DNA from 3 places in the Pseudomonas sp. M20 genome. Region 2 is predicted to be linked to each of the others. Evidence: predicted binding sites of a transcription regulator. Region 2 holds the regulator's gene; each other region holds the start of a gene.
What was found. Region 2 encodes sigma-54, which starts transcription at its own class of promoters, with help from an activator protein. Its sites were predicted from a motif close to ANTGGCATNNANNTTGCTNT; they were not measured.
Positions count from the first base shown of each region.

Region 1: the regulator sigma-54 is predicted to act here: its motif matches at 3,332-3,351, upstream of flgB (flagellar basal body rod protein FlgB).
Region 3: the regulator sigma-54 is predicted to act here: its motif matches at 9,669-9,688, upstream of glnA (type I glutamate--ammonia ligase).

Region 1 is NZ_CP173611.1:668,643-679,319, forward strand. It holds gene flgM (flagellar biosynthesis anti-sigma factor FlgM) at 1-221, opposite strand, end outside; gene flgA (flagellar basal body P-ring formation chaperone FlgA) at 370-1,131, opposite strand; gene ACI514_RS02965 (chemotaxis protein CheV) at 1,214-2,146, shown strand; gene cheR (protein-glutamate O-methyltransferase CheR) at 2,193-3,020, shown strand; gene flgB (flagellar basal body rod protein FlgB) at 3,392-3,799, shown strand; gene flgC (flagellar basal body rod protein FlgC) at 3,803-4,246, shown strand; gene flgD (flagellar hook assembly protein FlgD) at 4,262-4,987, shown strand; gene flgE (flagellar hook protein FlgE) at 5,018-6,361, shown strand; gene ACI514_RS02995 (ribonucleoside-diphosphate reductase subunit alpha) at 6,774-9,668, opposite strand; gene ACI514_RS03000 (response regulator) at 10,543-10,677, shown strand, end outside.
Region 2 is NZ_CP173611.1:4,669,884-4,680,560, reverse strand. It holds gene hpf (ribosome hibernation-promoting factor, HPF/YfiA family) at 1-157, opposite strand, end outside; gene ACI514_RS20895 (RNA polymerase factor sigma-54) at 231-1,724, opposite strand; gene lptB (LPS export ABC transporter ATP-binding protein) at 1,912-2,637, opposite strand; gene lptA (lipopolysaccharide transport periplasmic protein LptA) at 2,637-3,182, opposite strand; gene lptC (LPS export ABC transporter periplasmic protein LptC) at 3,169-3,741, opposite strand; gene ACI514_RS20875 (HAD family hydrolase) at 3,750-4,274, opposite strand; gene ACI514_RS20870 (KpsF/GutQ family sugar-phosphate isomerase) at 4,274-5,248, opposite strand; gene ACI514_RS20865 (ATP-binding cassette domain-containing protein) at 5,524-6,333, shown strand; gene mlaE (lipid asymmetry maintenance ABC transporter permease subunit MlaE) at 6,333-7,130, shown strand; gene mlaD (outer membrane lipid asymmetry maintenance protein MlaD) at 7,130-7,597, shown strand; gene ACI514_RS20850 (phospholipid-binding protein MlaC) at 7,609-8,250, shown strand; gene ACI514_RS20845 (lipid asymmetry maintenance protein MlaB) at 8,247-8,552, shown strand; gene ACI514_RS20840 (BolA family protein) at 8,668-8,907, shown strand; gene murA (UDP-N-acetylglucosamine 1-carboxyvinyltransferase) at 8,930-10,195, shown strand; gene hisG (ATP phosphoribosyltransferase) at 10,320-10,677, shown strand, end outside.
Region 3 is NZ_CP173611.1:5,328,247-5,338,923, forward strand. It holds gene ACI514_RS23575 (DUF2339 domain-containing protein) at 1-2,442, opposite strand, end outside; gene ACI514_RS23580 (glycogen/starch/alpha-glucan phosphorylase) at 2,610-5,060, opposite strand; gene ACI514_RS23585 (YkgJ family cysteine cluster protein) at 5,320-5,757, shown strand; gene typA (translational GTPase TypA) at 6,040-7,860, opposite strand; gene thiI (tRNA uracil 4-sulfurtransferase ThiI) at 8,000-9,454, opposite strand; gene glnA (type I glutamate--ammonia ligase) at 9,783-10,677, shown strand, end outside.

The DNA.
Region 1 (10,677 bases), 2.7 Mb from region 2:
TCGACAGCAGGCTGATCGCGCAGCTTGTCAGTGACCTTCTGCAACTGTTGAGCCTCATTGCTGAGGTGTACCGATTCCCCGCTTTTTGCGGTACTGGCCGGTTCGGCCTGGGTATTCAGCGGCGCGGAGGTGCCGGTTTCGGCGGTTTCCTTGGCGTTGCTGGTACGTGTACTGCCCGTAAGTGACGAGGAGCTGTTCAAACGGCTGAAATCGATGACCATGATAAAAACCTCTGGGAATTTGGACGCTTGCCATGTTTTCGGCCATCCCCTGGAAAACTTTAGGCACATTTACAATGAGCCTTGCATGCGCCGGCGCGTGTCCTGCTGCGGCACAGTTTAGGGAACAGCCGGGGGCAGCGCCAGTTTTCTACATCGCGACTTCCACTTGGCCGGGCGCGGTGACTTGCGCCTTGATGACCCGTTGCGAGTTGAGGTTTTTCACGCGTATCTGTTCTTTCAAACCGCCATTGGCCAGCGCTTCACCTGGCATGCGCACGGCGAGCGTGCCGCTGCGCGCAGTGATGACCACTTGATCGCCCTTGCGAATGACTTCGGCCTGTTCCAGATGAACCAGGGTAATGACCTGATCGGCTACCGTTGGTCGGGTTAATTTCTGCCCGATCGCTTCGTCTACCGAGGTCAGAAAGCCTTGGTTGATCGTACTCACGTCGCGCTCACGCAGGGTCACGTCCTGCGGTTCGATAATCCCTGCACGTTTCAGCGGTCGGGTGGTGGTCACAATCTCGCGAAACAGGCGGACTTGAGCGGGCACGAACACGGTCCAGGGCGAGGCGCCTTCACAGCGCACCTTCACGGTAACCCGGCCCAACGGACGTGCCGGGCTCTCCAAAGTCGCTGTCAATTCCTTGTCGCACATAGGCATGCGCATACGGGGGTCGAGCTGGTTAACTTCGATTTCGTAGCGGCCTTCCGTTTGACTGGTAGCCAGATAGTCTTCTACGGTGAACTCAAGAAAGCCCTGAGTGACGCCGATAAGCATGTCAGGCAAGGTAACCGCATCAGCAATGGCAGGGTTGCCAGCGAAAAAGCAGCAGACGGCTGACATCGCGCAAAGGCTTTTGCGAGCGCGGGAGGTCAGGTGTCGGAAAAATGTCGTTTGAGCGTTCATACGAGTTAAAAAGCAAGCGCCGTGCCGTTTAGCAATGAATGTGCGTCGCAACAACACTTGGCGTTGGTGTAGGAGTCTGGGCATGGCTGGTGTAATGGATTCGGTGAACCAGCGCACGCAACTGGTAGGGCAGAATCGCCTGGAGCTGTTGTTGTTCCGTCTTGACGGTCAGCAGCTTTATGGAATCAACGTGTTCAAGGTGCGGGAAGTGTTGCAGTGCCCGTCGCTGACGTTGATGCCCAAGTCCAGTCCTGTCGTGTGCGGGGTGGCAAATATCCGGGGGGCGACCATTCCGATCCTTGATCTGGCAATGGCCACCGGTTCCGGAGCGTTGAAAGACAAGAACAACCCGTTCGTGATCATCACGGAGTACAACACCAAGACCCAGGGTTTCCTGGTCCGCTCGGTGGAGCGCATCGTCAACATGAACTGGGAAGAGATTCATCCACCACCCAAGGGCACGGGCCGCGATCATTACCTGACCGCTGTGACTCGGGTGGACAATCAGTTAGTCGAAATCATCGACGTCGAGAAAGTGCTGGCGGAAGTTGCGCCGACACCGGAAGCGATTTCGGTGGGCGTGGTCGATGTCGAGACCCAGACCAAGGCACTGTCGTTGCGTGTCTTGACGGTCGATGACTCATCGGTGGCGCGCAAGCAGGTCACGCGTTGTCTGCAAACGATCGGTGTCGAAGTGGTGGCGCTGAACGACGGCAAGCAAGCACTGGATTACCTGCGCAAGCTGGTCGATGAGGGCAAGAAGCCGGAAGAAGAGTTCCTGATGATGATTTCCGACATCGAGATGCCGGAGATGGACGGGTACACCCTGACGGCGGAAATCCGCGGCGACGCACGCATGCAAAAGCTTCATATCATCCTGCATACTTCGTTGTCGGGGGTATTCAATCAGGCGATGGTCAAGAAAGTCGGTGCTGATGACTTCTTGGCCAAATTCCGTCCTGATGACCTGGCATCCCGGGTAGTCGACCGGATCAAAGCAGCAGATATCAGCTAGGAGCGCTTTGCTCCTGGCGGTCAACACGATTTAAGAGGCGGCATCATTGTCTACGGGTAATTTGGATTTCGAACAGTTCCGGGTCTTCCTGGAAAAAGCCTGTGGCATTTTGCTCGGTGAAAACAAGCAGTACCTGGTCTCGAGCCGTCTCAACAAACTGATGGAGCAGCAAGGCATCAAGTCCCTGGGTGAGCTGGTTCAGCGCATCCAGACCCAGCCGCGCAGCGGTTTGCGCGAGCAGGTGGTCGATGCCATGACGACCAACGAAACCCTGTGGTTTCGTGACACCTATCCGTTTGAAGTCTTGAAGAACAAGGTGCTGCCTGAAGCGATCAAGGCCAGCCCCAACCAGCGTCTACGGATCTGGTCGGCCGCCTGCTCGTCGGGCCAGGAGCCGTACTCGCTGTCGATGTCGATCGACGAGTTCGAGCGCAGCAACCTGGGCCAGTTGAAGATGGGTGTGCAGATCGTTGCCACTGATCTTTCCGGCCTTATGCTGAACAACTGCAAGACGGGCGAATACGACAGCTTGGCGATCGGTCGCGGTTTGTCGCCGGAGCGTCTGCAGCGTTACTTCGACCCGAAAGGGCCGGGGCGCTGGGTGATCAAGGCGCCGATCAAGAACCGCGTGGAGTTTCGCTCGTTCAACCTGCTCGACAGCTACGCCGCGCTGGGCAAGTTCGACATCGTGTTCTGCCGCAACGTGTTGATCTACTTCTCTGCCGAAGTGAAGAAGGACATCCTGTTGCGCATTCACAGCACGTTGAAGCCGGGCGGTTATCTGTTCCTTGGCGCTTCCGAAGCGCTGAACGGTTTGCCGGACCATTACCAGATGGTGCAGTGCAGCCCGGGGATCATTTACCAGGCGAAATGATTACATCGGCAACACAAAAAACGGCAGGACCGCAAAGGCCTGCCGTTTTTTTGTGCCTGCGGAATTTCTCCCTGACACCACAAAACCCCTGTAGGAGTGAGCCTGCTCGCGATAGCGGTAGCCCATTCAACATCATCGGTGCGTGACACACCGCTATCGCGAGCAGGCTCACTCCTACAGGGGGCCGTGGTGCGTATGAGATGGACGGCAAGCGGCAGAAAAGCGGCATCCGGCGGAAACCGGTTGCCGCTTTTCTGGCATTGCCGCGTTGCCGACTCCCCGCAAAGCCGCGGTTTATGGGGGTTTTATAGTTTGGCACGGCGCTTGCTAAAGCTCAGTTACGAAAAACCGGTCACCTGAAGGTTCCCGACATGAGCATCAGCTTCGATAAAGCGCTCGGCATTCACGAAAAGGCATTGGGCTTCCGCGCCCAGCGTGCCGAAGTGCTGGCCAACAACATCGCCAACGCCGATACCCCGAACTACAAGGCTCGGGATCTGGATTTCTCCAAAGTGCTTGAAGCACAGACCCAGAAAAACGCGAACGGCACCATCGCCCTGAACATGACCAACAGCCGTCACATCGAAGCTGAAGGTCTGGGCAACGGCGACGAATCGCTGATGTATCGCACGCCGATGCAACCTTCGATCGACCAGAACACCGTGGACGCCCAGCTGGAACAGTCGAACTACGCGGAAAACGCCGTCGGCTTCCAGGCCAGCTTCACCCTGCTCAACAGCAAATTCAAAGGGCTGGTGTCAGCCCTGCGCGGAGAGTAATTCATGTCCCTGTCCAGCGTTTTCAACATTGCCGGCAGCGGCATGAGCGCACAGACCACGCGTCTGAACACCGTGGCGTCGAACATCGCCAACGCCGAAACCGTCTCCTCGAGCATCGACCAGACCTATCGCGCCCGTCACCCGGTATTCGCCACCATGTTCCAGGGCGGCCAGAACAGCGGCAGCAATTCGCTGTTCCAGAGCCAGGACGCCGCCGGTCAAGGCGTGCAGGTGCTCGGCGTGGTCGAAGACCAGAGCAACCTCGAAGCGCGCTACGAGCCGAACCATCCGGCGGCCGATGCCAAAGGCTACGTCTACTACCCGAACGTCAACGTGGTGGAAGAAATGGCTGACATGATTTCCGCGAGCCGGTCCTTCCAGACCAACGCCGAAATGATGAACACCGCCAAAACCATGATGCAGAAGGTACTGACCCTCGGTCAGTAATAAGGGGCGACTGCCATGAGTGTTTCCGATACCACCAGCAGCTTGAGCATGAATGACATCCTGTCGAACTCGTCGAAAAAGACCAGTTCGACCGCCGGTGGCATTGCTTCGGCCACTAACAGCGCCACCGGCGGCCAGGCCCTGGGCAAGGACGCGTTCCTGCAATTGCTGGTCACCCAGCTGAAAAACCAGAACCCGCTCGATCCGCAGGACAACAGCGCATTCGTTGCCCAGTTGGCACAGTTCAGTAGCCTGGAAGGCATCACCACGCTGAACAGCACAGTCAGTTCGCTGGCCGGCAACTACAACTCCTCGCAAGCCTTGCAGGCGTCGTCGCTGGTGGGCCGCAATGTGATCGTGCAGACCAACTCGGTTCAGCTCGACGATCCAAGCAAAGGCATGACCGGTTCGGTCACCGTTCCGTCGTCGATTGCCGGCGGCACCGTGAGCATCACCGACAGCAGCGGCGCGGTGGTTCGCACCATCGATCTGGGCAGCCGCGCTGCAGGCAACGCAAGCTTTACTTGGGACGGCAAGGACAAGGACGGCAATCTGGTGGCTACTGGCACCTATACCGTCAAAGCCAACGCATCGATCAATGGCACCTCGACCGATATGGCGACCTACCTGCCGGCTACCGTCACCAGCGTGACGATCAGCCAGACCGGCGGCGAGCTGATGCTCAACCTGTCCGGCAAGGGCACCGTTGCCCTGTCCAAAGTACAAACCATTGGTATATAGAGCCGACTAACCGGCACAAAGGAGTGGAATATGTCTTTCAATATCGGCCTTAGCGGTCTCTATGCAGCCAACAAACAACTGGACGTGACCGGCAACAACATCGCCAACGTCGCGACCGCCGGTTTCAAATCGTCCCGTGCAGAATTCGAAGACGTCTACTCGGCCACTCGCCTGGGCAGCGGCAGCAAAGTGATCGGCAACGGCGTGCGCCTGGCCAACGTTTCCCAGCAGTTCACCCAGGGTGACATCAACAACACCGGTAACGTGCTGGACATGGGCATCAACGGTTCGGGCTTCTTCACCATGAGCAACAACGGCTCGGTGTCCTACACCCGTGCCGGTACGTTCAAGGTCGACAACGCCGGTTACATCACCAACACCGACTACACCTCGCGCCTGCAGGGTTACGGTGTGGACGCCAACGGCAAGATCATCAACGGCGTGTTGACCGATCTGAAAATCGACACTTCGAACCTGGCGCCGAAATCGACTTCGTTGGTGACGTCGAGCATCAACTTGAACTCGACTGCGCCGGTGATCAACGACACAGTGGCGGCCGGCAAGTTTGATCCGACCAAACTCGAGACTTACACCAAGTCGTTCAGCACGCCGATCTATGACACGCAGGGCAACTCTCACGTCATGGATCAGTATATGGTGAAGACCGGCGAAAACACCTGGAAGGTCTACACTCTGGTTGATGGCCGAAACCCGGATGCGACCGGTAGCAATCCAAACGATCCGCTTACGCCTCCGGTTGCTTCGACACTCACCTTCGACAGTTCTGGCAACCTGTTGCAGGTCAGCACGCCTAGCACATTACCAGCTCCGGCGCCGAACCCGATCATCAGCAGCGACTTGAAGCTGACGACCTGGAAGCCGGGCACTGTGACCAACGGTACCTTTACGCCTAACGGTGCGGCTGCCAACCCGGCCGGTATTACCATTTCGATGGCCAAGACCACTCAGTACAACGCTGACACCGCGCGTTCGATTCCGACTCAGGACGGTTACGCCACTGGCCAGATCACCAACCTGACCATCGACGGCACCGGTACGCTGTTCGCCAACTTCAGCAACAACCAGAGCAAGGCCATCGGCCAGGTTGCGCTCGCCAGCTTCACCAACGAACAAGGCCTGCAGGCTATCGGTGGCACCAGCTGGAAAGAGACTTTTGCTTCGGGTATCCCGGGCTACGACGCACCGGAAACCGGTACTTTGGGTTCGATTGCTTCGAACTCTCTGGAAGAGTCCAACGTTAACCTGACTAACGAACTGGTAGACCTGATCAAGGGCCAGAGCAACTATCAGGCGAACGCCAAGACCATCTCCACTCAGAGCACGATTATGCAGACCATTATTCAGATGACCTGATTGCGGTTTGTGGTAGTTTTTTGGGCCCCTCGTTTTGAGGGGCTTTTTTTTTGGCCTTGGCGGCCTGTGGGTTCGCTCCGGGACTGATCCGGGCGCAGCGTCTACGGTTTGCTTCGCTGCACCTTGGGATTTGTGGTGTAGCTACCCCTCATCGGAACGCCGCCCGCCCAGCCCTCTCCCGAGGGAGAGGGGGCCGATTTGTGTTGGCTTTGAAATCGCATACGACTCGGTATTCAGCGTCGCCGTATCTCTCACATCCACGCAGTCAGTTCCCTCTCCCTCCGGGAGAGGGCCAGGGTGAGGGGCTTTTGATGTTGCCCCAAAAGAAAACCCCCGACAAACCAGAAGTCTGTCGGGGGGTTCTTTTGCCAGGAGAGTATCAGGCGTCTCGCAACGCCTGATTCAGCTCAGCTTATTGGCAAGCTTCGCAATCCGGCTCGTCGATGGCGCAAGCCTTTGGCACTGGAGCAGGACCGGCAGGAGCCGCCAGAACCGAATCGTCGCCGTGGTTGCCACCGCTGGAAACAGCGTTCAGCTTGCCGGTGTTGATGGTCGACTTCTCGGTGCTGGTCGCGGCCAGGGCGCGGAGGTAGTAAGTGGTTTTCAGACCACGGTACCAGGCCATGCGGTAGGTCACGTCGAGCTTCTTGCCCGATGCGCCGGCGATGTACAGGTTCAGCGACTGGGCCTGGTCGATCCACTTCTGACGACGGCTGGCGGCGTCAACGATCCACTTGGTGTCCACTTCGAACGCGGTCGCGTAGAGCTCTTTGAGTTCTTGCGGGATGCGCTCGATCTGCTGAACCGAACCGTCGTAGTACTTCAGGTCGTTGATCATGACCGAGTCCCACAGACCGCGAGCCTTGAGGTCGCGAACCAGGTACGGGTTGATCACGGTGAATTCGCCCGACAGGTTCGATTTCACATACAGGTTCTGGTAGGTCGGTTCGATCGACTGCGATACGCCGGTGATGTTGGCGATGGTCGCGGTCGGTGCGATGGCCATGATGTTGGAGTTACGAATACCTTTCTGAACACGGGCGCGAACCGGTGCCCAGTCAAGGGTTTCGTTCAGGTCGACATCGATGTACTTCTGGCCACGTTGCTCGATCAGGATCTGTTGCGAATCCAGCGGCAGGATGCCTTTGGACCACAGCGAACCCTGGAACGTCTCGTACGCGCCGCGCTCGTCAGCCAGGTCGCAGGACGCCTGGATCGCGTAGTAGCTGACGGCTTCCATCGACTTGTCGGCGAACTCGACGGCAGCGTCGGAACCGTAAGGAATGTGCTGCAGGTACAAAGCGTCCTGGAAGCCCATGATGCCCAGACCGACCGGACGGTGCTTGAAGTTGGAGTTCTTCGCTTGTGGCACCGAGTAGTAGTTGATGTCGATAACGTTATCGAGCATGCGCACGGCGGTGTTCACGGTGCGTTCCAGCTTGGCGGTGTCCAGCTTGCCGTTGACGATGTGGTTCGGCAGGTTGATCGAGCCCAGGTTGCAAACGGCGATCTCGTCCTTGTTGGTGTTCAAGGTGATCTCGGTGCACAGGTTCGAGCTGTGAACCACGCCGACGTGCTGCTGCGGGCTGCGCAGGTTGCACGGGTCTTTGAAGGTCAGCCAAGGGTGGCCGGTTTCAAACAGCATGGAGAGCATTTTGCGCCACAGGTCTTTGGCCTGGATGGTCTTGAACAGTTTGACCTTGCCTGGGTATTCGGTCAGGGCTTCGTAGTACTCGTAGCGCTCTTCGAAGGCTTTACCGGTCAGGTCGTGCAGATCCGGCACTTCGGATGGCGAGAACAGGGTCCACTTGCCGTCGTCGAAGACACGCTTCATGAACAGGTCAGGGATCCAGTTGGCTGTGTTCATGTCGTGGGTACGACGACGATCATCACCGGTGTTCTTGCGCAGTTCGATGAACTCTTCGATGTCCATGTGCCAGGTTTCCAGGTAGGCACAGACAGCGCCTTTGCGCTTGCCACCCTGGTTAACGGCTACCGCGGTGTCGTTCACCACTTTGAGGAACGGAACCACGCCTTGCGACTTGCCGTTGGTGCCTTTGATGTACGAACCCAGTGCACGCACCGGCGTCCAGTCGTTGCCCAGACCGCCAGCGAATTTCGACAACATGGCGTTGTCGTGGATCGCGTGGTAGATGCCCGACAGGTCATCCGGCACGGTGGTCAGGTAGCAGCTCGACAGCTGTGGACGCAGGGTACCGGCGTTGAACAGGGTCGGGGTCGACGACATGTAGTCGAAGGACGACAGCAGGTTGTAGAACTCGATCGCACGGTCTTCTTTCTGCTTCTCTTCGATCGCCAGGCCCATGGCCACGCGCATGAAGAAGATCTGCGGCAGTTCGAAACGAATACCATCCTTGTGGATGAAGTAACGGTCGTACAGGGTTTGCAGGCCCAGGTAGGTGAATTGCTGATCGCGCTCGTGGTTTATCGCCTTGCCCAGTTTTTCCAGGTCGAAGGTGGCCAGCACAGGGTTCAGCAGTTCGAACTCGATACCTTTGGCGATGTAGGCCGGCAATGCCTTGGCGTACAGGTCGACCATTTCGTGGTGAGTAGCGCTTTCGGCCACACCGAGGAAACCCAGGCCTTCGGCACGCAGGGTGTCCATCAGCAGGCGGGCGGTCACGAACGAGTAGTTCGGCTCACGCTCAACCAGCGTACGAGCGGTCATCACCAGGGCAGTGTTGACGTCGGTCAGGGCCACGCCGTCGTAGAGGTTTTTCAGGGTTTCGCGCTGGATCAGGTCGCCGTCGACTTCTTCCAGGCCTTCGCAGGCTTCGGTGACGATGGTGTTCAGGCGACCCATGTCCAGCGGCGCCAGGCTGCCGTCAGCACGGGTGATACGGATCGACGGGTGAGCGTTGACCGCTTCTTCGGCCGGGGCGTGGGCAGCGCGCTCTTTCGAACGACCGTCACGGTAGATCACGTAGTCGCGCGCGACTTTCTGCTCACCGGCACGCATCAGGGCCAGTTCGACCTGGTCCTGGATTTCTTCGATGTGGATGGTGCCACCCGACGGCATGCGACGCTTGAAGGTCGCGGTGACCTGTTCGGTCAGGCGCGCAACAGTGTCGTGGATTCGCGACGAAGCGGCAGCGGTGCCGCCTTCAACTGCGAGGAACGCTTTGGTGATAGCGACGGTGATCTTGTCATCGGTGTAAGGAACGACAGTGCCATTGCGCTTGATCACGCGCAGTTGACCAGGCGCGGTGGCTGCCAGATCCGAATTCGAATCAGCGGCCTGCGGCAAGGTGCCCTGCGGGTTCTCGCGAGTTGTGTCGGTTTGCATGGGGGGTGGTCTCCACATTCTCTATGTTTGTTTGGCACCGTCATGGTGCTCACCGTTCTGTACCGAAGCACTGCAACCGACAAGCGTCGGCGTAACAACTTCGGGACAGTAGGAAAAAGGCTTGTAGCGCCGCATCCTTGCCGAAGTTTTCGGCGCCGAGCCAAGGCTCGAGCCAAACACCTTCCAGGGTGACAGTAATGACTGCAACACCCGTACCGTTCCGGTCATTTCGGACCTAAAAAACGGTGCCATCCGCAAGTGCGGTTTGGGCTTTGAAAAACTTGCTTGGTTCAACCGGAAACTGGCAATAAAGCACTTGAGTTTCAGGCCCTAAATGTGGTTGGGCGTTTGAGCGGAAAACCCCATATGTAGGGTCTCTCTCCGCGCCGTGCTACAAGATAATGCGTTTTGAGGGGTGTTGCAACGTACTACCTGTGGATAAACCTGTGCGTAAATTGTGTAAGAAACAAGGAATTCCCGTGTAGGCCGCGGACCTGCTGAGCTAGACCGTTTGTCACCGTTTTATCCTCGGGAAAAACGCTTCAGCGGATTTTTAAGGGCGCGAACCCTATCACAAAAAACTGCCGTCTCCGAACGCATTTACCGACTTGTGTTCTGGCTGTACGCCGTTTATACAATCGGCCCATGCACAGACATTCTTATCCTCCTGAAACATGACAAAAGGACGGGAGAATCACGCTAAATATCGCGTACCCCTGTAGGAGCTGCCGAAGGCTGCGATCTTTTGATCCTGATCTTGAAAAGCAAGATCAAAAGATCGCAGCCTCGTTTCACTCGACAGCTCCTACAGGGGATTGTGTGTCTGGGCAATCGCCTTCCTTTTATCAATAACAATAGAAAGCAGAGGTCACCGGTGGAGCAACAAGCCTGGCAGGTATTGATCGTCGAGGATGACCAGCGACTGGCCGAACTGACGCGCGATTACCTGCAAGCCAATGGACTGCGCGTGGACATCGAAGGCAACGGTGCGCTGGCGGCGGCACGGATC
Region 2 (10,677 bases):
TGGCTTCGATTTTCTGCTTCAGCTTTTCGACGCACATCGTGACTTGCACGTTGGTGATCTTGTCGAAATGGCGCTCTAATCGGTCGAGTTTTTCGTTGATGTAGGTGCGCAGAGGTTCGGTCACTTCCAGTTGGTGTCCACTGATGTTGACTTGCATACAGCTTCTCCTTCGTTGCCAGTGCATAAAGCGGCAGGCTGGATAGCCTGCCACTGGAACGCTGTAACGTGGCTTACATCAACCGCTTGCGTTCGCTCGAAGGCGCGATCCCGAGGGATTCGCGGTACTTGGCGACGGTGCGGCGAGCCACCTGAATGCCTTGTGCCTCCAGTAAACCAGCGATCTTGCTGTCACTCAACGGCTTTTTCTGATTTTCCGCGGCAACCAGTTTTTTGATGATCGCGCGGATCGCCGTGGACGAGCATTCGCCGCCTTCGGAGGTGCTGACGTGGCTGGAGAAAAAGTATTTCAGTTCATAAATACCGCGTGGGGTATGCATGAATTTTTGCGTGGTCACCCGGGAAATTGTCGATTCGTGCATGCCGACCGCCTCAGCGATATCGTGCAGGACCAACGGCTTCATGGCTTCGTCGCCGTACTCCAGAAAACCGCGCTGATGCTCGACGATCTGGGTGGCTACTTTCATCAGGGTTTCGTTGCGGCTCTGCAGGCTCTTGATGAACCAGCGAGCTTCCTGCAACTGATTGCGCATGAAGGTGTTGTCGGCGCTGGTGTCGGCACGACGGACGAAACCGGCGTACTGCGCGTTGACGCGCAGGCGTGGCACCGACTCCTGATTGAGCTCGACCAGCCAGCGTTCGTTATCCTTGCGTACGATAACGTCAGGGACGACGTACTCGGCTTCGGTGGATTCGATTTGCGAACCCGGGCGTGGATTAAGGCTCTGCACCAACTCGATGACCTGGCGCAGCTCGTCTTCCTTGAGCTTCATGCGGCGCATCAACTGGCTGTAGTCGCGGCCACCGAGCAGGTCAATGTAGTCGGTGACCAGACGTTTCGCTTCCGCCAGCCACGGGGTCTTGGCAGGCAACTGGCGCAATTGCAGCAGCAGGCATTCGCCGAGGTTGCGGGCGCCGATACCGGCTGGTTCAAATTGTTGAATGCGGTGCAGGACGGCTTCGATTTCGTCCAGTTCGATGTCCAGTTCCGGGTCGAACGCCTCGAGGATCTCTTCGAGAGTTTCGTCGAGGTAGCCCTGATTGTTGATGCAGTCGATCAGGGTGACCGCGATCAGGCGATCGGTGTCGGACATCGGTGCAAGGTTCAGTTGCCACAGCAGGTGGCTTTGCAAGCTCTCGCCGGCGGAAGTGCGGGTGGTGAAGTCCCACTCGTCATCATCGCTGCTGGGCAGGCTGCTGGCGCTGGTCTGGTAGACGTCCTCCCAGGCGGTGTCGACCGGAAGTTCGTTGGGAATACGCTCGTTCCATTCGCCATCCTCGAGATTGTCGACCGTCGGGGCGGTTTCCTGATAGGAGGGTTCCTGAATCTCGGTGTTGGGCTTCTGTTCGGCGTTGTCGGCCATGGGGTCGGAATTGTCGAAGTCTTCGCCTTCTTCCTGGCGTTCGAGCATCGGATTGGATTCCAGCGCCTCCTGGATTTCCTGTTGCAGATCCAGGGTCGACAATTGGAGCAGACGGATGGCCTGTTGCAGCTGCGGTGTCATCGTCAGCTGCTGGCCCATTCTCAAGACTAGCGATGGTTTCATGGCAGGGGCTTAACACCTTATTCGCCGGCGCTATGCGCCATCCACTACAGGGCGCCGGAGCGCCAAACTTAAGCAAATTATATGCCTGAAACTGAAGTGTTTGCCTAGAGCGCTGTAACAATTAAAGCGTATTAAATCCTGCTTGAATCGATACAGCGCCCGGGCGGCGCACCGGGCACTGTTGCGCTTACAGGCGAAACTCGTGGCCCAGATACACTTCCTTGACCAGATCGTTGGCCAGGATGGTTTCTGCATCGCCCTCGGCAATCAACTGACCGTCGTTGACGATGTAAGCGGTTTCGCAGATGTCCAGCGTCTCACGGACGTTGTGGTCGGTGATCAGTACACCGATGCCCTTGGCCTTGAGGTGGTGGATGATCTGCTTGATATCGCCGACCGAGATCGGATCGACACCGGCGAACGGTTCGTCGAGCAGGATGAATTTCGGTGCCGTTGCCAGCGCGCGAGCGATCTCCACCCGGCGGCGTTCACCACCGGACAGGCTCATGCCGAGGTTGTCGCGGATGTGACTGATGTGGAATTCCTGCAGCAGGCTTTCCAGCTCTTTGCGACGGCCGGCCTTGTCGAGCTCCTGGCGGGTCTCGAGTATGGCCATGATGTTGTCGGCCACCGACAGTTTGCGGAAGATCGACGCTTCTTGCGGCAGATAGCCGATCCCGGCCTTGGCACGACCGTGCATCGGCTGGTGGCTGACGTCCAGGTCATCGATCAGCACGCGGCCCTGATCGGCCTGTACCAGGCCGACGATCATGTAGAAGCAGGTCGTCTTGCCGGCGCCGTTCGGGCCGAGCAGGCCGACGATCTGGCCGCTGTCGATCGACAGGCTGACATCACGCACGACCTGGCGGCTTTTATAGGCCTTGGCCAGGTGCTGAGCTTTCAGAGTTGCCATTACTGGGTTTTCTCGTCGGTTTTCTTCTTCGGCTGGATCACCATATCGATGCGCGGACGCGCTTCGGTGACCTTGCTGCCGGTAGCGCGACCGGCGCTGGCCAGTTTCTTCACGGTGTCATAGACGATTTTCTCGCCTTGCGTCGTGTTGTTGTCCTTGTCGACCACCTTGGCCTTGTCGATCAGCACGACGCGGTTTTGCGCAGCGTGGTACTGGATCGTTACGCCCCAGCCCTGTACAGGCTTGGCATCACCTTGAGTCTGCAGCTGTTCGAAGTAGGCGAGGTTGCCCACCGACGTCACGACGTCGATATCGCCAGCCGGCGTACGGGTGATGGTCACCGTGTTGCCTTTAACGATCATCGAACCCTGGGTAATGATCACATCACCTTTATAGGTGGCGATGCCGTTCTTGTCATCCAGTTGGGCGTCGTCGGCCTGAATGCGGATAGGTTGCTGCTGATCGTTCGGCAGAGCCCAGGCGCTCACGCTTCCCAGTGCTGCGCCCAGACTGAGCAAAATAGGGAGGGTTTTAACGAGCCTCATACTGTCCTCTTACGTTCGATTGCAGGTGTATCCTGCTTTCCTTCAGGTACGCTTTCATTCCGACGCCAGTCGATACACCGCCAGCACCCTCGATTCTAACGGGTTGCTCGGTCTGCGCATATTCTTGCTGCGGGAACACGGTCATGCGGGTGCTGGTGATCAGAGTGCCGCGTTTTTTCTCATCGGTGCGCTGTACGCGTACCGAATCGATCAGTTCAACTTCGGTACCGCCCGAGTTCACTTCGCCGCGTTCGCTGGTCACGTGCCAAGGGAAGTCGGTGCCGCGATACATGTTCAGGTCCGGCTTTGTGACCAGGGTGACATCGGTAGCCTTGACGTGCTCGGCCTTGTCGGAAGTCATTTCGTACTGCACTTTGCCGTCCGGCAAATATTGCAGGGTATGCGTGTTGGTTGCATACCAGTCGATAGGTGTTTCGACCGAGGTGACCGGTGGCTTGTCGAGGAAGCGTTCCGGGCTGATGTTCCAGTAGCCAACCGCGGCGAATATCGCCGCGATGCAGCCGAACAGCAGGAAGTTGCGAAATTTTTTGCTGAACATGGTTTGGCTCACAGGTACGCGGCATTGGCCGCATCAAGGCGGCCCTGGGCGCGCAGGATCAATTCGCAGAATTCGCGGGCGGCACCTTCGCCACCACGGGCTCGGGTTACACCATGGGCGTGTTCGCGGACGAAATCGGCAGCGTTGGCCACCGCCATGCCCAGGCCAACGCGGCGGATCACCGGCAGGTCGGGCAGGTCATCGCCCAGATAGGCGACCTCTTCGTAGCTTAGGCCCAGTTGCTCAAGAAGACCGTCGAGAACAACCAATTTGTCTTCACGGCCCTGAAACAGGTGGGGAATCCCCAGATTTTTCGCTCGACGCTCGACCACCGGGGTCTTGCGGCCGCTGATGATAGCGGTCTGCACGCCAGCGTTCATCAGCATTTTGATGCCTTGTCCGTCGAGGGTATTGAAGGTCTTGAATTCGCTGCCGTCTTCAAGGAAATACAGGCGCCCGTCGGTGAGGACGCCGTCGACGTCGAAAACCGCCAGTTTGATCGCTTTGCCGCGTTGCAGCAGATCGTTACTCATTACATGACTCCTGCGCGCAGCAGATCGGAGAGGTTGAAGGCGCCGACCGGGCGATCCTCTTCGTCCACAACAACCAGTGCGTTGATTCGGTGATCTTCCATGATTTTCAGGGCTTCGGCGGCCAGCATCTCTGGCCGTGCAGTCTTGCCGTGGGCCGTCATTACCTGGTCGATGGTGGCGCTGCGAATGTCGATACTGCGATCCAGCGTGCGGCGCAAGTCGCCGTCAGTGAAGATTCCAGCCAGTTTACCGTCAGTTTCAAGGATGACGGTCATGCCCAGACCTTTACGAGTCATTTCCATCAATGCGTCTTTGAGCAACGTGCCGCGTTGTACTTGCGGCAATTCCTGCCCGGCGTGCATGACGTTTTCCACCTTCAGCAACAGGCGACGACCAAGAGCACCACCCGGGTGTGAGAACGCGAAATCTTCGGCGGTGAAACCGCGTGCTTCCAGCAGTGCTACAGCCAGCGCGTCACCCATGACCAGCGCTGCGGTGGTCGAGGAGGTCGGGGCCAGGTTAAGCGGACAGGCTTCATGCTCGACGTGAACGTTGAGATTGACCTCGGCAGCCTTGGCCAGCGGCGATTGCGGGTTGCCGGTGACGCTGATGAGCTGGATGCCCAGGCGTTTGATCAGCGGCAGCAGGGTAACGATTTCATTGGTCGAGCCGGAGTTCGACAGGGCCAGGATCACGTCGTCGCGGGTGATCATGCCCATGTCGCCATGGCTGGCCTCGGCCGGGTGCACGAAAAATGCCGGGGTGCCGGTGCTGGCCAGGGTCGCGGCAATCTTGTTGCCGATGTGCCCGGATTTTCCCATGCCGACCACGACTACACGGCCTTTACTGGCCAGAATCATCTCGCAAGCGCGTACGAAATCGGCGTCGATATGGGGCAACAAGCCTTGTACGGCTTCCACTTCGAGTTGGATGGTGCGTTGTGCCGATTGAATCAGGTCGCTGGATTGGCTCATGTCAGAAATCGTATAGCCCGATGAAAAGGCGGCGATTATAGCGGTTATGTTGCAAAGCCTCACGCAAGTTCGTCGTGCTTTGTCATTCCTCGTTACCAAAACCCGGCAAAACAGCCTCCAAGCCTGTCATATCGCCGAACACAGGGCGGTACAAGCCTTGGGCGCGCAGCCTTTGCAGTGATATAGTTCGCCGCCAGTTCGGCCTGCCCGGGATGTACGTACTTTTTAAGTAAAGACAGGCGTCCGAGTGAGAGGCTGCATCGCAAGGAGTTTAGATGAGTGCCGATAACGCCTACGCGGTCGAGCTGAAGGGAGTCTCCTTCAAGCGCGGTGCGCGCAGCATTTTCAATAACGTCGATATTCGCATCCCGCGCGGCAAGGTCACCGGCATCATGGGACCTTCCGGGTGTGGCAAGACCACGCTGCTGCGATTGATGGGCGCACAATTGCGTCCTGCCAGCGGCGAAGTCTGGGTCAACGGCCAGAACCTGCCTGCGCTTTCGCGCAGCGATCTGTTCGATGCGCGAAAGCACATGGGTGTGCTGTTTCAAAGCGGCGCGCTGTTCACCGATCTCGACGTGTTCGAGAACGTGGCTTTCCCTCTGCGTGTTCATACCGATTTGCCGGAAGAAATGATCCGCGACATCGTCCTGCTCAAATTGCAGGCGGTCGGTCTGCGCGGTGCCATCGAGTTGATGCCGGATGAGCTGTCCGGTGGCATGAAGCGCCGTGTCGCACTGGCGCGGGCGATTGCGCTCGATCCGCAGATCCTCATGTACGACGAACCGTTCGTCGGCCAGGACCCGATCGCCATGGGCGTGCTGGTCCGTCTGATCCGTCTGCTCAACGATGCGCTGGGGATCACCAGTATCGTGGTGTCCCACGATCTGGCTGAAACCGCGAGCATCGCCGACTACATCTATGTTGTTGGTGATGGTCAGGTGCTTGGGCAGGGTACGCCGGACGAGTTGATGAATTCGGACGAGCCGCGTATCCGTCAGTTCATGACCGGCGATCCCGATGGCCCGGTGCCGTACCATTTTCCAGCGACGGATTACCGCGCAGATCTTCTGGGGAAGCGCTGATGCGCAGAATTTCATTAATAGAGCGCGTGCGCCGGTTCGGCGAGGCGGCGATCGACGCCGTTGCGGTGTTCGGTCGTGCGACGCTGTTTCTGTTTCATGCCCTGCTGGGGCGTGGCGGGATCAGCGGTGGCTTCGGCCTGCTGGTCAAGCAACTGCATTCGGTCGGCGTGATGTCGCTGGTGATCATCGTCGTCTCCGGGATATTCATCGGCATGGTGCTGGCGCTGCAGGGCTTCAGCATTCTGTCGAGCTACGGTTCGGAACAGGCGGTAGGGCAGATGGTCGCACTGACCCTGTTGCGTGAACTGGGTCCGGTGGTGACGGCACTGTTGTTCGCCGGTCGTGCCGGTTCGGCGCTGACCGCCGAGATCGGCAACATGAAATCCACCGAACAGCTTTCCAGTCTGGAAATGATCGGCGTCGATCCGCTCAAGTACATCATTGCCCCGCGCCTCTGGGCCGGTTTCATTTCCCTGCCGGTGCTGGCGATGATTTTCAGCGTGGTCGGGATTTGGGGCGGTTCGTGGGTGGCTGTCGACTGGCTGGGTGTGTATGAAGGCTCTTATTGGGCGAACATGCAGAACAGCGTGAATTTCACCAGTGACGTGCTCAATGGCGTGATTAAAAGTATCGTTTTTGCCTTTGTAGTGACCTGGATCGCCGTATTCCAAGGCTACGACTGTGAGCCCACTTCCGAGGGAATCAGCCGTGCCACTACCAAGACCGTGGTGTTTGCCTCTCTGGCAGTGCTCGGCCTGGACTTTATTCTGACCGCTTTGATGTTTGGAGATTTCTGATGCAAAACCGCACCCTGGAAATCGGTGTCGGCCTGTTCCTGCTGGCAGGGATCCTGGCTTTGTTGTTGCTTGCTTTGCGGGTCAGTGGTCTGTCTCCGACTTCGACCACCGACACCTATAAACTTTATGCCTACTTTGACAATATTGCCGGTTTGACGGTCAGAGCCAAAGTGACCATGGCCGGTGTAACTATCGGCAAGGTCACGGCGATCGATCTGGATCGCGACAGCTTCACCGGTCGGGTCACTCTGCAAGTGGATAAAAAGGTCGACAATCTTCCGACCGACTCCACAGCGTCTATCCTGACCGCTGGTCTGCTGGGCGAGAAGTACATCGGTATCAGCGTCGGCGGGGAAGACAAACCGTTAAAGGATGGTGGAACCATCCATGACACGCAGTCGTCACTGGTACTGGAAGATCTTATCGGTAAATTCCTGCTCAATACCGTTAGCAAAGACGCCAAATGAGGAGCTTTTGAATGATTTCTACCTTGCGACGTGGCCTGTTGGTGTTGCTCGCGGCATTGCCACTGATGGCTAACGCTGCGCCTGGGCAATCCGCGCATGAACTGGTGCAGGACACTACCACCCGACTGCTGGCCGACCTGGCTGCCAACAAAGAGAAATACAAGCAGGATCCGACTGATTTCTACGCGGCGCTCAACAGCATCGTCGGGCCAGTGGTGGACGCCGAAGGCATTTCCAAGAGCATCATGACGGTCAAGTATTCGCGCAAGGCCACGCCGGCGCAGATGCAGACCTTCCAGGAAAACTTCAAGAAAGGCCTGTTCCAGTTCTACGGCAACGCTCTGCTTGAGTACAACAACCAGGGCATTACCGTTGACCCTGCCAAGGACGAATCGGGTGACCGCACCAGCGTCAACATGACCGTCAAGGGCAGCAGCGGCGCAATCTATCCTGTGCAGTACACGCTGGAGAAGATCAACGGCGAGTGGAAACTGCGCAACGTCATCATCAACGGCATCAATATCGGCAAACTGTTCCGTGATCAGTTCGCCGACGCGATGCAGCGCAATGGCAACGATCTGGACAAGACCATCAATGGTTGGGCCGGTGAAGTGGCCAAGGCCAAAGAAGCCACCGAGAAACCCGCGCAATGAGTGAGGCCGCAGTTCGTATGAGTGATGTCGACGAGCTTCTGCTCAGCGGAGTGCTGGACTATCGCACCGGTGCCGACCTGCGCAAGCAAGGCCAGACGCTGATCAAGTCCAGCAAGGCTGCTTCGCTGGTGATCGATTGCTCGGCGGTGAAGAAGTCCAGCAGCGTCGGCTTGTCGTTGCTGCTGTGCTTCATGCGCGATGCGAATGCGGCCGGCAAGGCTGTCAGCATCCGTGCGATGCCCGAAGACATGCGCGAAATTGCTCAGGTCAGTGAACTGACCGAACTGTTGGCGCACCCCTGAACCCACATCTATAAAGAAGCCCCCCGTCAGAGTCCTGCCATGCGGGGTTCGCAGGCGCGGGGCTTTTTTGTATGATGTCCGACCCGTGCGCACAGGGCGCCGATTGAGGTTGAGCATGCAGGCCGTAGAAGTGAAGAGCTTCCTTGAAGGAAAGCTGCCCGGAACGTTGGTAGAAGTTGAGGGCGAAGGCTGCAATTTCCAGCTGAACGTGATTAGCGATGAACTGGCGGCGTTGAGCCCGGTGAAGCGTCAGCAGCAGGTCTATGCCCATTTGAACCCATGGATCACCGATGGCAGCATCCATGCGGTCACTATGAAATTTTTCAGCAGCGCGGCCTGGGCCGAGCGCACCTGAGCCTAAGGGCGTCGAGATTCTTATGGATAAATTGATTATTACCGGTGGCGCTCGTCTTGATGGCGAGATCCGCATTTCCGGCGCAAAAAACTCCGCCCTGCCGATCCTGGCCGCCACCCTGCTGTGCGATGGCCCGGTGACCGTTGGCAACCTGCCGCACCTGCACGACATCACCACCATGATCGAGCTGTTCGGTCGCATGGGCATTGAGCCGGTGATCGACGAGAAGCTCAGCGTCGAAATCGATCCACGCACCATCAAGACCCTGATCGCGCCGTACGAACTGGTGAAAACCATGCGTGCGTCGATCCTGGTTCTGGGTCCGATGGTTGCCCGTTTCGGTGAAGCCGAAGTCGCCCTGCCTGGCGGTTGCGCCATCGGTTCGCGTCCGGTTGACCTGCACATCCGTGGCCTCGAAGCCATGGGCGCGGTGATCGACGTTGAAGGCGGCTACATCAAGGCCAAAGCGCCTGAAGGTGGCCTGCGTGGTGCGCACTTCTTCTTCGACACCGTCAGCGTGACCGGTACCGAGAACATCATGATGGCCGCTGCTCTGGCCAAGGGCCGCAGCGTGTTGCAGAACGCCGCTCGCGAACCTGAAGTGGTTGACCTGGCGAACTTCCTCAACGCCATGGGCGCCAAGGTTTCCGGCGCTGGCACCGACACCATCACCATCGATGGCGTCGAGCGTCTGGGTTCGGCTTTCTATAAGGTCATGCCTGACCGTATCGAAACCGGCACCTACCTCGTTGCCGCTGCCGTGACCGGTGGTCGCGTCAAGGTCAAGGACACCGATCCGACCATCCTCGAAGCCGTTCTGGAAAAACTCCGTGAAGCCGGCGCAGAAATCACCTGTGGTGAAGACTGGATCGAGCTGAACATGCACGGCAAGCGCCCGAAAGCGGTCAACGTGCGCACTGCACCGTACCCTGCTTTCCCGACTGACATGCAAGCGCAGTTCATCTCGCTCAACGCCATTGCCGAAGGCACGGGTGCGGTGATCGAGACGATCTTCGAAAACCGTTTCATGCACGTGTACGAACTGCACCGTATGGGCGCCAAGATTCAGGTCGAAGGCAACACTGCCATCGTTACCGGTACTGAAGTCCTCAAAGGTGCGCCAGTCATGGCCACCGACTTGCGTGCTTCGGCCAGCCTGGTGATCTCGGCTCTGGTTGCCGAAGGCGATACGCTGATCGACCGCATCTACCACATCGACCGTGGTTACGAGTGCATCGAAGAAAAACTGCAGATGCTGGGCGCCAAGATCCGTCGCGTTCCGGGCTGATTGCTGCATTGGGACACAGGGACGTGTCCACTGATTTTAAGAGTCGAGCCGGTTTCCGGCTCGATGTGTGTCCGGCGCCGATTGCGACCGGACATGAGTACCTTGATAAGGACTGACGTTTCCCATGTTGACCATCGCACTGTCCAAGGGCCGCATCCTTGACGACACTCTGCCGCTTCTTGCCGAAGCGGGCATCGTGCCGACCGAGAATCCGGACAAGAGCCGCAAGCTGATCATCCCCACGACGCAGGACGACGTTCGTCTGCTGATCGTGCGCGCCACTGATGTGCCGACTTATGTCGAACATGGCGCGGCTGACCTCGGCGTTGCCGGTAAAGACGTGTTGATGGAATACACCGGTCAGGGTCTGTACGAGCCACTGGATCTGCAGATCGCTCAGTGCAAGTTGATGACTGCCGGCAAGATCGGCGCGCCTGAGCCCAAGGGCCGTCTGCGTGTGGCGACCAAATTTGTCAACGTTG
Region 3 (10,677 bases), 660 kb from region 2:
GCCCCACACCAGCAATACTTCGGACAACCGCTGCAAACTCAACGCATCGAATGCCGAGGCGTGATTGCCCAGTTGCAGGCGCCACGCACCGATCATCGCGGCCAGGCCCAACACCAGCGGCGTCCAGAATCCGCCATCGGCCAAAGGCTTCAGACCTTCGCTGGACAACGGTCCAAGCAACTTGGGGCCGGCCAGCAAAAACGCCGCACCGCCAATCACCTGCAACAGCAGACCAAAGACAAAACTTACGCGTTGCTTGAGGTACAGGCTCAACCAGATAATCAGCAAACCACTCGCTGCCCACACCGCACTCGCAGTCTGCCACGGCAGCACAAACAGCACTGCCAGATTGATCAGCACCAGACCGGCCAACAGCACCACCGACAAACCGCGCAGCAGACGCACATCACCGCGCACCATTTCATCGCGAGCCGCCAACAGCATGCCAGCGATCAACGCCAGACCAATCAACGACGCACTGAGCAAGCCGCTCCAACCGGCGCTGAACACTGCGGCGGAATCTTCCCCTGCACCTTGCAGACGCAGCAGGAACAACGCGCCACCGAGTAGCTGCACGGCAAATGCGCTGAACAGGAACGTACGCGACTGAATCCGCAGACCGACAAACAGCGTCACCAAACCGGCCAACGCCCAACTGATCGCCGTGGCCTGGACGAAGAAGAACAGTGGCGCGAGCAGATAGAGGAACGTCAAACCCAGACACGCCAGCACCGGCAGACCTTGGCGTTCCCAAGGTGATGCCTGTTCCGGCGCGGCCTTACGCAGTTGATGGAAGCTGAACAACAAAGCAATCCCGAGCATCAACGCACCCAACGGTGCACCGTCAAGCAGACTGCTTTCGCCAACCCGCAACTGACTGAGGAAGGCTAACGCGGAACCCAATTGCAGCAACAAGGCAAAGGCCCGGGCAAACGGCCGATGCTGACGCAAGCCGAGCCAGAAAATCCCCGCACCTTCCACCGCCCATGCCGCCGAGGTCCAGCGCGCATCCAGCCCCAGCGGGATCGCCAGACTGGCAAAAATCACTCCGAGCGCCAGACAGGTTTCACCCAGCAGCACCGCGCGCCCGCCCATCAACACCTTGGCGAGCGCCATGTAGATCATGCCCAACGCCAGCGCACTGAACGCCGCAGCAAACTCCAGATGCTGCACCAGCGCAAACTGCAAACCGAAGCCAATGATCGGCGGACCGAACAGCATCGTCCCATCGACATAATCGCCCTTGCGCGCCGACCAGTGCAGCAGCGCCTCGCGATCGCTTTCCGCCGGCGCATCTGGCATATCGAGCAACTTGCGCCGCGCGAACAACAGACCGATGGCGAGGTACATCAGGAAAAACAGAATCAGGAACGGCTCGGTACTCCACAACAGCTCCGGCGCATAAGAGCGCAAGCCCCAGGCGAAACCGATGCCGAAGGTGCCGACGAAGCCGATCAGGTTGAGCAGACGCCAGGCCTTGAACCAGGCGATGGCGAGAATGCCAGCGTTGAGCAACGCGAAATAACTGAATAGCGCGACGTGGTTGCCGGCGCCGGTCGAGGTCAGGATCGGCGCGGCGAAACCGCCCAATGCCGCCGCAGCCGCCAACCCTAAAGCATCCTGAGTGATGGCGAGGATCGCCGAGAAAACGGTGACCGCCACCAGCAGGCCGAGCGCGGCCGATGGATCAAGCAACGGATGCAGACGCATCGCCGCAAACACCGTCAGGTACAGCACCGCGATCCCGGTACCTTGCAGCATCAACGCGTAATTACTGTTGCGCCGGCGCAGCCACCAGCCCAGCGCGAGCAAGCCCAACGCCGCCGCCGCGACGCCGGCGTAACGCAACTCGATCGGCACGACCATGCCTTCGGTGGCGTAGCGCAGCAGGAACGCCAGACCGAAGAACAGCAACACCACGCCGACTCGCAGCACGGTGTTGCCACCGAACAGCCAGTTACGCGCAGCACTGATGCCGCGTTCGATCAGGTTCGGACCACGAGGTTCGGCGGGTTTTGACGGTTCGGGCGTGACGGCGTCGAGGCGCCACACATCAGCGGGCAGCGGTTGGCTGGTCTCGCTGGCGACGGCGGAAATCGGTTCGAGTTCGGGCGGTAGCTCCCAGACCAGTTCAGGGGCCGGGGCTTGTTCGGCGGCTTTGACCGTTTCTACGATTGGCTCGGTAACGGGCGGCGTACTCGGTGATGACGCGGCACGAACCGGTGCACCTTCGAGCAGAAACAGACGCTGTTCGACGCCCTGCAAAGCGACCTTCGCCTGCTCAAGTTGACGTTGCTGCTCCATAGCCTGCGAGCCTAGCCGCGCGATGCGGATCGTCTGCCCGAATGCCAGCCCCAGCAACGCGCCTAATAGCGCATCACTGAACGACTCGTCGAGCAGCCAGCCGAGCACCAGCCCGATCAACATGAACATCCATTGCATGGTCGATATCCCTAAGCGCGAAGGCTAATCCGGGAAGATTAGCGCAGCCTGACCCAAAAAGATCGCAGCCTGCGGAAGCTCCTACAGGGTTATGTGAACACCTCTGTAGGAGCTGCCGCAGGCTGCGATCTTTTCCGGCGCGCGATTATATCGAGCCGAGTGGAAAGTTACTCCAGTGCTTTCCAGATATCCGTGGCGTACTCGCGAATCGTCCGGTCCGAGGAGAACCAGCCCATCCGCGCCGTATTGAGGACCGCCGAACGCCACCAGTTGTTGGAATCGTGCCAATGCGCCTCAACGCGTTTCTGTGCTTCCCAATAGGAATCGAAGTCGGCGCAGACCAGGAAGCGGTCGTAATCCACCAGCGAATCGATCAGCCCGGTATAGCGCGAAGTGTCATCCGGCGAGAACACCCCGCTGCGAATCGCTTGCAGCACATCGTTCAAACGATGCGACGCGGCGATGTCCGGCAACGCGCTGAACTCGTGGTTCTGTTTGCGCGCCTCCACCTGCTGAGCGCTGAGGCCGAAAATGAACATGTGCTCGGCACCGATGCGTTCGCACATTTCCACGTTGGCGCCATCCAGCGTGCCGATGGTCAGTGCGCCGTTGAGGCCGAACTTCATGTTACTGGTGCCCGACGCTTCGAAGCCGGCAGTGGAAATCTGCTCGGACAAGTCCGCCGCCGGAATGATGCTTTCCGCCAGGCTGACATTGTAGTTAGGCAGAAACACCACTTTCAGCAAGCCGCGCACCGTCGGATCGTTGTTCACCACCCGGGCGATGTCGTTGGTCAGCTTGATGATCAGTTTGGCCTGGTGATAACTCGCCGCCGCTTTACCGGCGAAGATCTTCACCCGTGGCACCCAGTCGACTTCCGGCTCGGCGCGAATCGCCTGATACAGCGCCACGGTGTGCAGCAGGTTGAGCAACTGACGTTTGTATTCATGGATCCGCTTGACCTGCACATCGAACATCGCCGCCGGATTGACCGCGATGCCCAGCCGTTCGTGAATCAGATAGGCCAAAGCTTTTTTGCTGTGCAGGCGTTGCTCGGCGAAGGCCTTGCGGAATGCGGCTTTTTCAGCGAACGGTTCTAGATCGAGCAGGCGCTCTTCAGGGTTATCGAGCAAATCCGGGCCGAGCGCATCGACCAGCATCGAAGTCAGTTCGGAGTTGGCCTGATACAACCAGCGGCGGAAGGTAATGCCGTTGGTTTTGTTGTTGATCCGCTCGGGATAGAGCTTGTGCAGTTCGGCGAACACGGTTTTACGCATCAACTGCGTGTGCAGTCCGGACACACCGTTAACGCTGTGCGAACCGAGGAACGCGAGGTTACCCATGCGCACGCGGCGACCGTTGTCTTCTTCGATCAGCGACACCGCGCGCAGCACGTCGAAATCGTGAATGCCTTTGGCTCGCAGCGAATCGATGTGCTGGGCGTTGATCAGGTAAATGATCTGCATGTGCCGTGGCAGCATGCGTTCCATCAAACCCACCGGCCAGGTTTCCAGTGCTTCCGGCAGCAGCGTGTGGTTGGTGTACGACAGCGTGTCGACAGTGACTTGCCACGCCGCGTCCCACGCCACGTCGTAGACGTCGACCAGTTGGCGCATCAGTTCGGCAACAGCAATTGAAGGGTGCGTGTCGTTGAGCTGGATCGCCGCGTGATCGCCCAGGGTCAGCACAGAGGTGTGCATGTTGCGATGGCGGCGCAGCAGATCTTGCAGCGACGCGGCGACAAAGAAATATTCCTGGCGCAGGCGCAGCTCTTGCCCCGCTTCAGTGCTGTCCGCCGGGTAAAGCACGCGGGAGATACTTTCGGCGCGAGCAACCTCGGCGACGGCGCCCAAGTGGTCACCGGCGTTGAAGCGTTCCAGGTGCAAATCTTCCATGGCGCGGGCACGCCACAGGCGCAAGGTGTTGACGCTTGCCCCGCGCCAGCCAACCACCGGCGTGTCGTAAGCAATGGCGCGAACAGTTTCTGCTGGCGACCAGACCTGTTTGGATTTGCCGGAAACGTCGGTGACGGTTTCAACGCTGCCGCCGAAGCCGATGGAGTAGACGACTTCCGGCCGTTCAAACTCCCACGGGTTGCCGAAATCCAGCCAGTGCTCGGTCTGCTCCTGCTGCCAACCATCGACGATGGCCTGGCGGAACAAGCCGTGTTCATAACGGATGCCGTAGCCGTGACCAGCGATGCCGAGGGTCGACATGCTTTCCATAAAGCATGCGGCCAGACGACCGAGGCCGCCGTTGCCGAGCGCCGCATCGGGTTCCAGCAAGCGGATGCGCTCCAGATCGACACCGAGTTCAGTCAGCGCTTCACGGGCGACGTCGAGCAGGCCAAGGTTGCTCAGACTGTCGTAGAGCAAGCGGCCGATGAGGAACTCCAGCGAGAGGTAATACACCCGCTTCTGGCCTTTGCGATAAATCTGCCGGGTGTGGTCCATCCAGTGTTCGACCATGTGATCGCGCGCAGCCAAAGCGATGGCTTCGAACCAGTCATGGTCGAAGGCGTGATCGGGGTCTTTGCCCACCGCATAGGTGAGCTTGGTCAGGACGGCGTCGCGGAATGCGGCCACCTCTGCTTCGCGAACTAGTGGTTCTTGAGTCATCGATAGGACCTCGAGCGAGCGGGAATTGTCTGAGCCTAGACGGTCTGACCGACGGTGAAGGCTCTGGTTCGGCAGTATTTCCTGAGACGGTGAGATGGCCCGGCATTACCTTGGCGGATGAGCTAATGAATGCAGGGGCCGTGCCGAATTGTCCGGCAATGTGCCTGTATGCAGAAAAAATCTGGCGAAAGGTTGTTCAAAAATCCACCAGTCCCGGTATGATCGCGCGCCCTGATGCACACACGCCTGGTAACTCCCGATGATGAAGCCCAACCTGATTGCCGCCGCCGAGATCGATCGTCTCGATACGTGGGCAAAATACTCAGCCCCGATGTGCGGTTCCTGCGTGTCCAGCTGCTGCACGCTGCCGGTTGAGGTGAAGATCAAGGATCTGGTGCGCATCGGTGTGGTCGACGAGTTCGAACTCGGCGATCCGCCAAAAAACATCGCCAAGCGTCTGCAAAAGGAAGGCCTGGTTGAACGCTTCAATCAGAAGTCCGGCATCTTTACCCTCCAGCGCATGAGCAACAACGATTGCTACTACCTGGATCGTAAGAGCCGCCTGTGCACCATTTATGACAAGCGCCCGGATACCTGCCGCAATCACCCGAAGATCGGACCGCGTCCTGGGTATTGCGCGTACAAGCCGAAGGAAGTGGTGCGCGAGCAGAATTTCCGCGCGATCGAGCGCTTCTGAACGACGCTGAGTTCTTCGGTAGCCGTTAACCCCCAGCCCCTCACCCCAGCCCTCTCCCGAGGGAGAGGGAGCCGATCTCTGTCGCTTCCAAACCTGAGGTCGACTCGATTACTCAGATCGATGCAAAGCCAAAGAACAACTCGGTCAGTCCCCTCTCCCTCTGGGAGAGGGCTAGGGTGAGGGGCTCTTGATCTTCAAGACCCAACTGCATTTCCTCCAGACAAACAAAAACGCCCCCGGTCTCTCGACCGGGGGCGTTTTCATTCAGCCTGAACTAATGACTCAGTTCTTGGCTTTCTTGGCAGCGCGGGTACGCTCGCTTTCGTCCAGGATCTTCTTGCGAAGACGGATGGACTTAGGAGTGACTTCGCACAGCTCGTCTTCCTGGATGTATTCCAGAGCCTGTTCCAGGGTGAAGCGAACAGGTGGTACCAGAGCGATGGTTTCGTCTTTACCCGAAGCACGCATGTTGTCGAGCTTCTTGCCTTTGGTCGGGTTTACACCCAGGTCGTTGTCGCGGCTGTTCTGACCAACGATTTGACCGTTGTAGATCTCCTGGCCGTGTTCTACGAACAGCTTGCCACGAGCCTGCAGGGTTTCCAGCGAGTAGGTCAGTGCCTTGCCGGTTTCAACCGAAACCAGAACGCCGTTCTGACGGCCGGACATGTGGCCCGACTTGACGGTGTCGTAGCGATCGAAGATCGAGGTCAGGATGCCAGCACCGTTGGTCAGGGTCAGGAACTGGTTACGGAAACCGATCAGACCGCGAGCAGGGATGTTGTATTCCAGACGAACACGGCCCTTGCCATCAGGAACCATGTTGCTCAGGTCGCCTTTACGCAGACCCATCTCTTCCATGACCTTGCCCTGAGCTTCTTCAGGGATGTCGATGGTTACGTTTTCAAACGGTTCTTGCTTGACGCCGTCAACTTCACGAATGATCACTTCAGGACGGCCCAGGGCCAGCTCGAAGCCTTCGCGACGCATGGTTTCGATCAGTACCGAGAGGTGCAGCTCACCACGGCCGGAAACCTTGAACTTGTCAGCGGTGTCGCCTTCTTCAACGCGCAGGGCAACGTTGTACAGCAGCTCTTTGTCCAGACGGTCCTTGATGTTACGGGACGTCACGAACTTGCCTTCTTTACCGCAGAATGGCGAGTCGTTTACCTGGAAGGTCATCGAAACGGTTGGCTCGTCAACGGTCAGAGGCTTCATCGCCTCGACAGTATCCGGGTGGCACAGGGTGTCGGAGATGAACAGCGAGTCCATACCGCTGATGCAAACGATATCGCCTGCTGCAGCTTCTTCAACGTCAACGCGGTGCAGACCGTGGTGACCCATCAGTTTCAGGATACGGCCGTTACGGCGCTTGCCGTCGGCACCGATCGCAACAACCGGGGTGTTCGGCTTGACGCGGCCACGAGCGATACGGCCAACGCCGATAACACCCAGGAAGCTGTTGTAGTCCAGAGCGGAGATCTGCATCTGGAACGCGCCGTCACGGTCAACAGCCGGAGGCGGAACGTGGTCGACTACCGCTTGGTACAGCGGGGTCATGTCTTCAGCCATGGCGGTGTGATCCAGACCGGCGATGCCGTTCAGGGCCGAGGCGTAGACAACCTGGAAGTCCAGTTGTTCTTCGGTAGCACCGAGGTTGTCGAACAGGTCGAAGATCTGGTCCAGAACCCAGTCCGGACGCGCGCCTGGACGGTCAACCTTGTTGATCACCACGATTGGACGCAGGCCGGCTTCGAAAGCCTTCTTGGTCACGAAACGGGTTTGCGGCATAGGGCCGTCTTGAGCGTCAACCAGCAGCAGAACGGAGTCAACCATCGACATTACACGTTCAACTTCGCCGCCGAAGTCGGCGTGGCCCGGGGTGTCCACGATGTTGATGTGGTAGCCGTTCCAGTTGATGGCGGTGTTTTTCGCCAGAATGGTAATACCGCGCTCTTTTTCCTGGTCGTTGGAGTCCATCACGCGCTCGTCGTTGAGCTCGTTGCGCTCCAGAGTGCCGGATTGACGCAGGAGTTTGTCTACCAGGGTGGTTTTACCATGGTCAACGTGGGCAATGATGGCGATGTTGCGTAGATTTTCGATCACTTGTGTATCTCGATCAGAGGATTCGGTTTGCTGACAAGTCTTGGCAGCGATTAGCAGTAGTGTCCGGCATGGCCGTTACAGCTTGACGGCGGTGTCGGGGGGCCGGTGACGCAGGCCACAGGCAAACAGCCCCGGGCACTTAGCTCGGTCGATAAACGCGCACATTGGCATGCCCCTCACTGAGCAAATGGTGAGCATGCAGGCGACTCATCACGCCTTTGTCGCAATACAGCAGGTACTGGCGAGTCGGATCCAGCTCCTTGAAACGAGCGTTCACTGCGTAGAACGGCATCGTCTGTACTTCTACGCCAGCGAGTTCCAGCGGCTCATCCTCGGCGGCATCCGGGTGACGGATGTCGATCACGATCTGGCCGGCCAGTGCTTCGCTGACTTCTTCTATCTGTACGTCCTGGCCCAATTCGTCGATCACGCGATCGATCGGCACCAGTTTGGCGTTTTCGAGCGCACGCTCGAGGACCGCCATGTCGAATTCTTTCTCTTCGTGCTCAACACGACCGCGTTTGGCAGCGGTCTTCGGGTTGACCGAAATGACCCCGCAATATTCCGGCATGTGCCGGGCGAAATCGGCAGTACCGATCTCGTTGGCGGTGTCGATGATGTCCTGCTTGTGCGCCACAATCAGCGGACGCAGGACCAGTTTGTCGGTCACACAGTCGATCACCGACAGGTTCGGCAGTGTCTGGCTCGACACCTGGGAAATCGCCTCGCCGGTGACCAGCGCCTCGATGTGCAGACGGTCGGCGATGTTGGACGCCGCGCGCAACATCATACGCTTCAATACGACGCCCATATGACTGTTATCGACTTTGCCGAGAATTTCGCCCAACACTTCTTCGAACGGAACACTGACAAATAGCACGCGTTGCGAGCTGCCGTACTTCTTCCAGATGAAATGCGCGACTTCCATCACGCCCAATTCATGGGCACGACCGCCCAGATTGAAGAAGCAGAAGTGCGTCATCAGGCCGCGACGAATGATCTGGTAGGCCGCAACGGTCGAGTCAAAGCCGCCGGACATCAATACCAGCGTCTGCTCCAACGCACCCAGCGGGTAGCCACCGATGCCGTTGTGCTGGCTGTGGATCACAAACAACCGTTTGTCGCGAACTTCGATACGGACTTCGATTTCCGGCGCTTTCAGGTCAATACCGGCAGCACCACACTCCCGGCGCAGTTTGCTGCCGACGTATTTTTCGACGTCCATCGAGCTGAAGCTGTGCTTGCCCGCGCGCTTGCAGCGCACCGAGAAAATCTTCCCGGCCAGTGCAGCGCCGTAGTGCTGTTTGCACTTCTCGGTGATGTCGTCGAAGTCGCCCAGCGGGTACTCGTCGATCTGCAGAAAATGCGCGATCCCCGGCATGCAGGTCAGGCGCTCACCCATCTCTTTCAAGGCTTTGGGGTCGGTAACGCGGGTTTCCAACTCGAGATTGTCCCACACACCGTTCACCACCACGGCCGGGTCCAGGTCACGGAGCACGGTGCGGATGTTCTTGGCCAGCTGGCGGATGAATTTCGTCCGGACAGGTCGGCTTTTGATGGTGATCTCGGGGAAGACTTTTACGATTAGTTTCATGAAAACAGCGCGCGAACGGCCAGCCGAAAAAGGGGGGCGCGGATTATAGCGGAAATTGCTCAAGGTTTAACCAGTTAATGTGCAGAAGGTTTTGTGCGCACCAAAACGGGTCATTTTCGAATCAAGACGCTACATTAGAGGGCGATATTTTCATCATTCAGGCGTTTGAAGCCTTAATAAGCGTGAATTTGGGGCGAAAAACCCATGCTGGGGCACTGGCATGCAATTTGCTCCCTTGTGAGGCAGGTTGCCTTGGCAGAGTATTCGCGCCGGCATCAACCAAATTCAAGGGCATCCACTACCAAGCCCGAAGCCACCCGGAGGACATATGTCGAAGACGGTTCAACTCATCAAAGATCATGACGTCAAGTGGATTGATCTGCGCTTCACGGACACCAAAGGTACTCAGCACCACGTGACCATGCCGGCTCGCGATGCTTTGGACGAAGACTTCTTCGAAGTCGGCAAGATGTTCGACGGTTCCTCCATCGCTGGCTGGAAAGGCATCGAAGCCTCCGACATGATCCTGATGCCGGTTGACGAAACGGCCGTTCTCGACCCGTTCACCGAAGACGCCACCCTGATCCTGGTGTGCGACATCATCGAACCTTCGAGCATGCAAGGCTACGACCGCGACCCACGTGCGATCGCCAAGCGCGCCGAAGAACACCTGAAAGCCACCGGTATCGGTGACACCGTGTTCGCTGGTCCAGAGCCTGAGTTCTTCATCTTTGACTCGGTGAAATTCAAGTCGGACATCTCCGGCTCGATGTTCAAGATCTACTCCGAGCAAGGTTCGTGGATGTCCGACCAGGACATCGAAGGCGGCAACAAGGGTCACCGTCCAGGCGTCAAAGGTGGCTACTTCCCGGTTCCGCCGTTCGATCACGACCACGAAATCCGTACCTCCATGTGCAACGCACTGGAAGAAATGGGCCTGACCGTCGAAGTTCACCACCACGAAGTGGCGACTGCCGGCCAGAACGAAATCGGCGTCAAGTTCAACACCCTGGTGAAGAAAGCCGACGAAACCCAAACCCTGAAGTACGTTGTGCACAACGTTGCTGACGCTTACGGCCGCACCGCGACCTTCATGCCGAAGCCACTGTACGGCGACAACGGTTCGGGCATGCACGTACACATGTCGATCTGGAAAGACGGCAAGAACACCTTCGCAGGTGAAGGCTATGCCGGCCTGTCCGATACCGCTCTGTACTTCATCG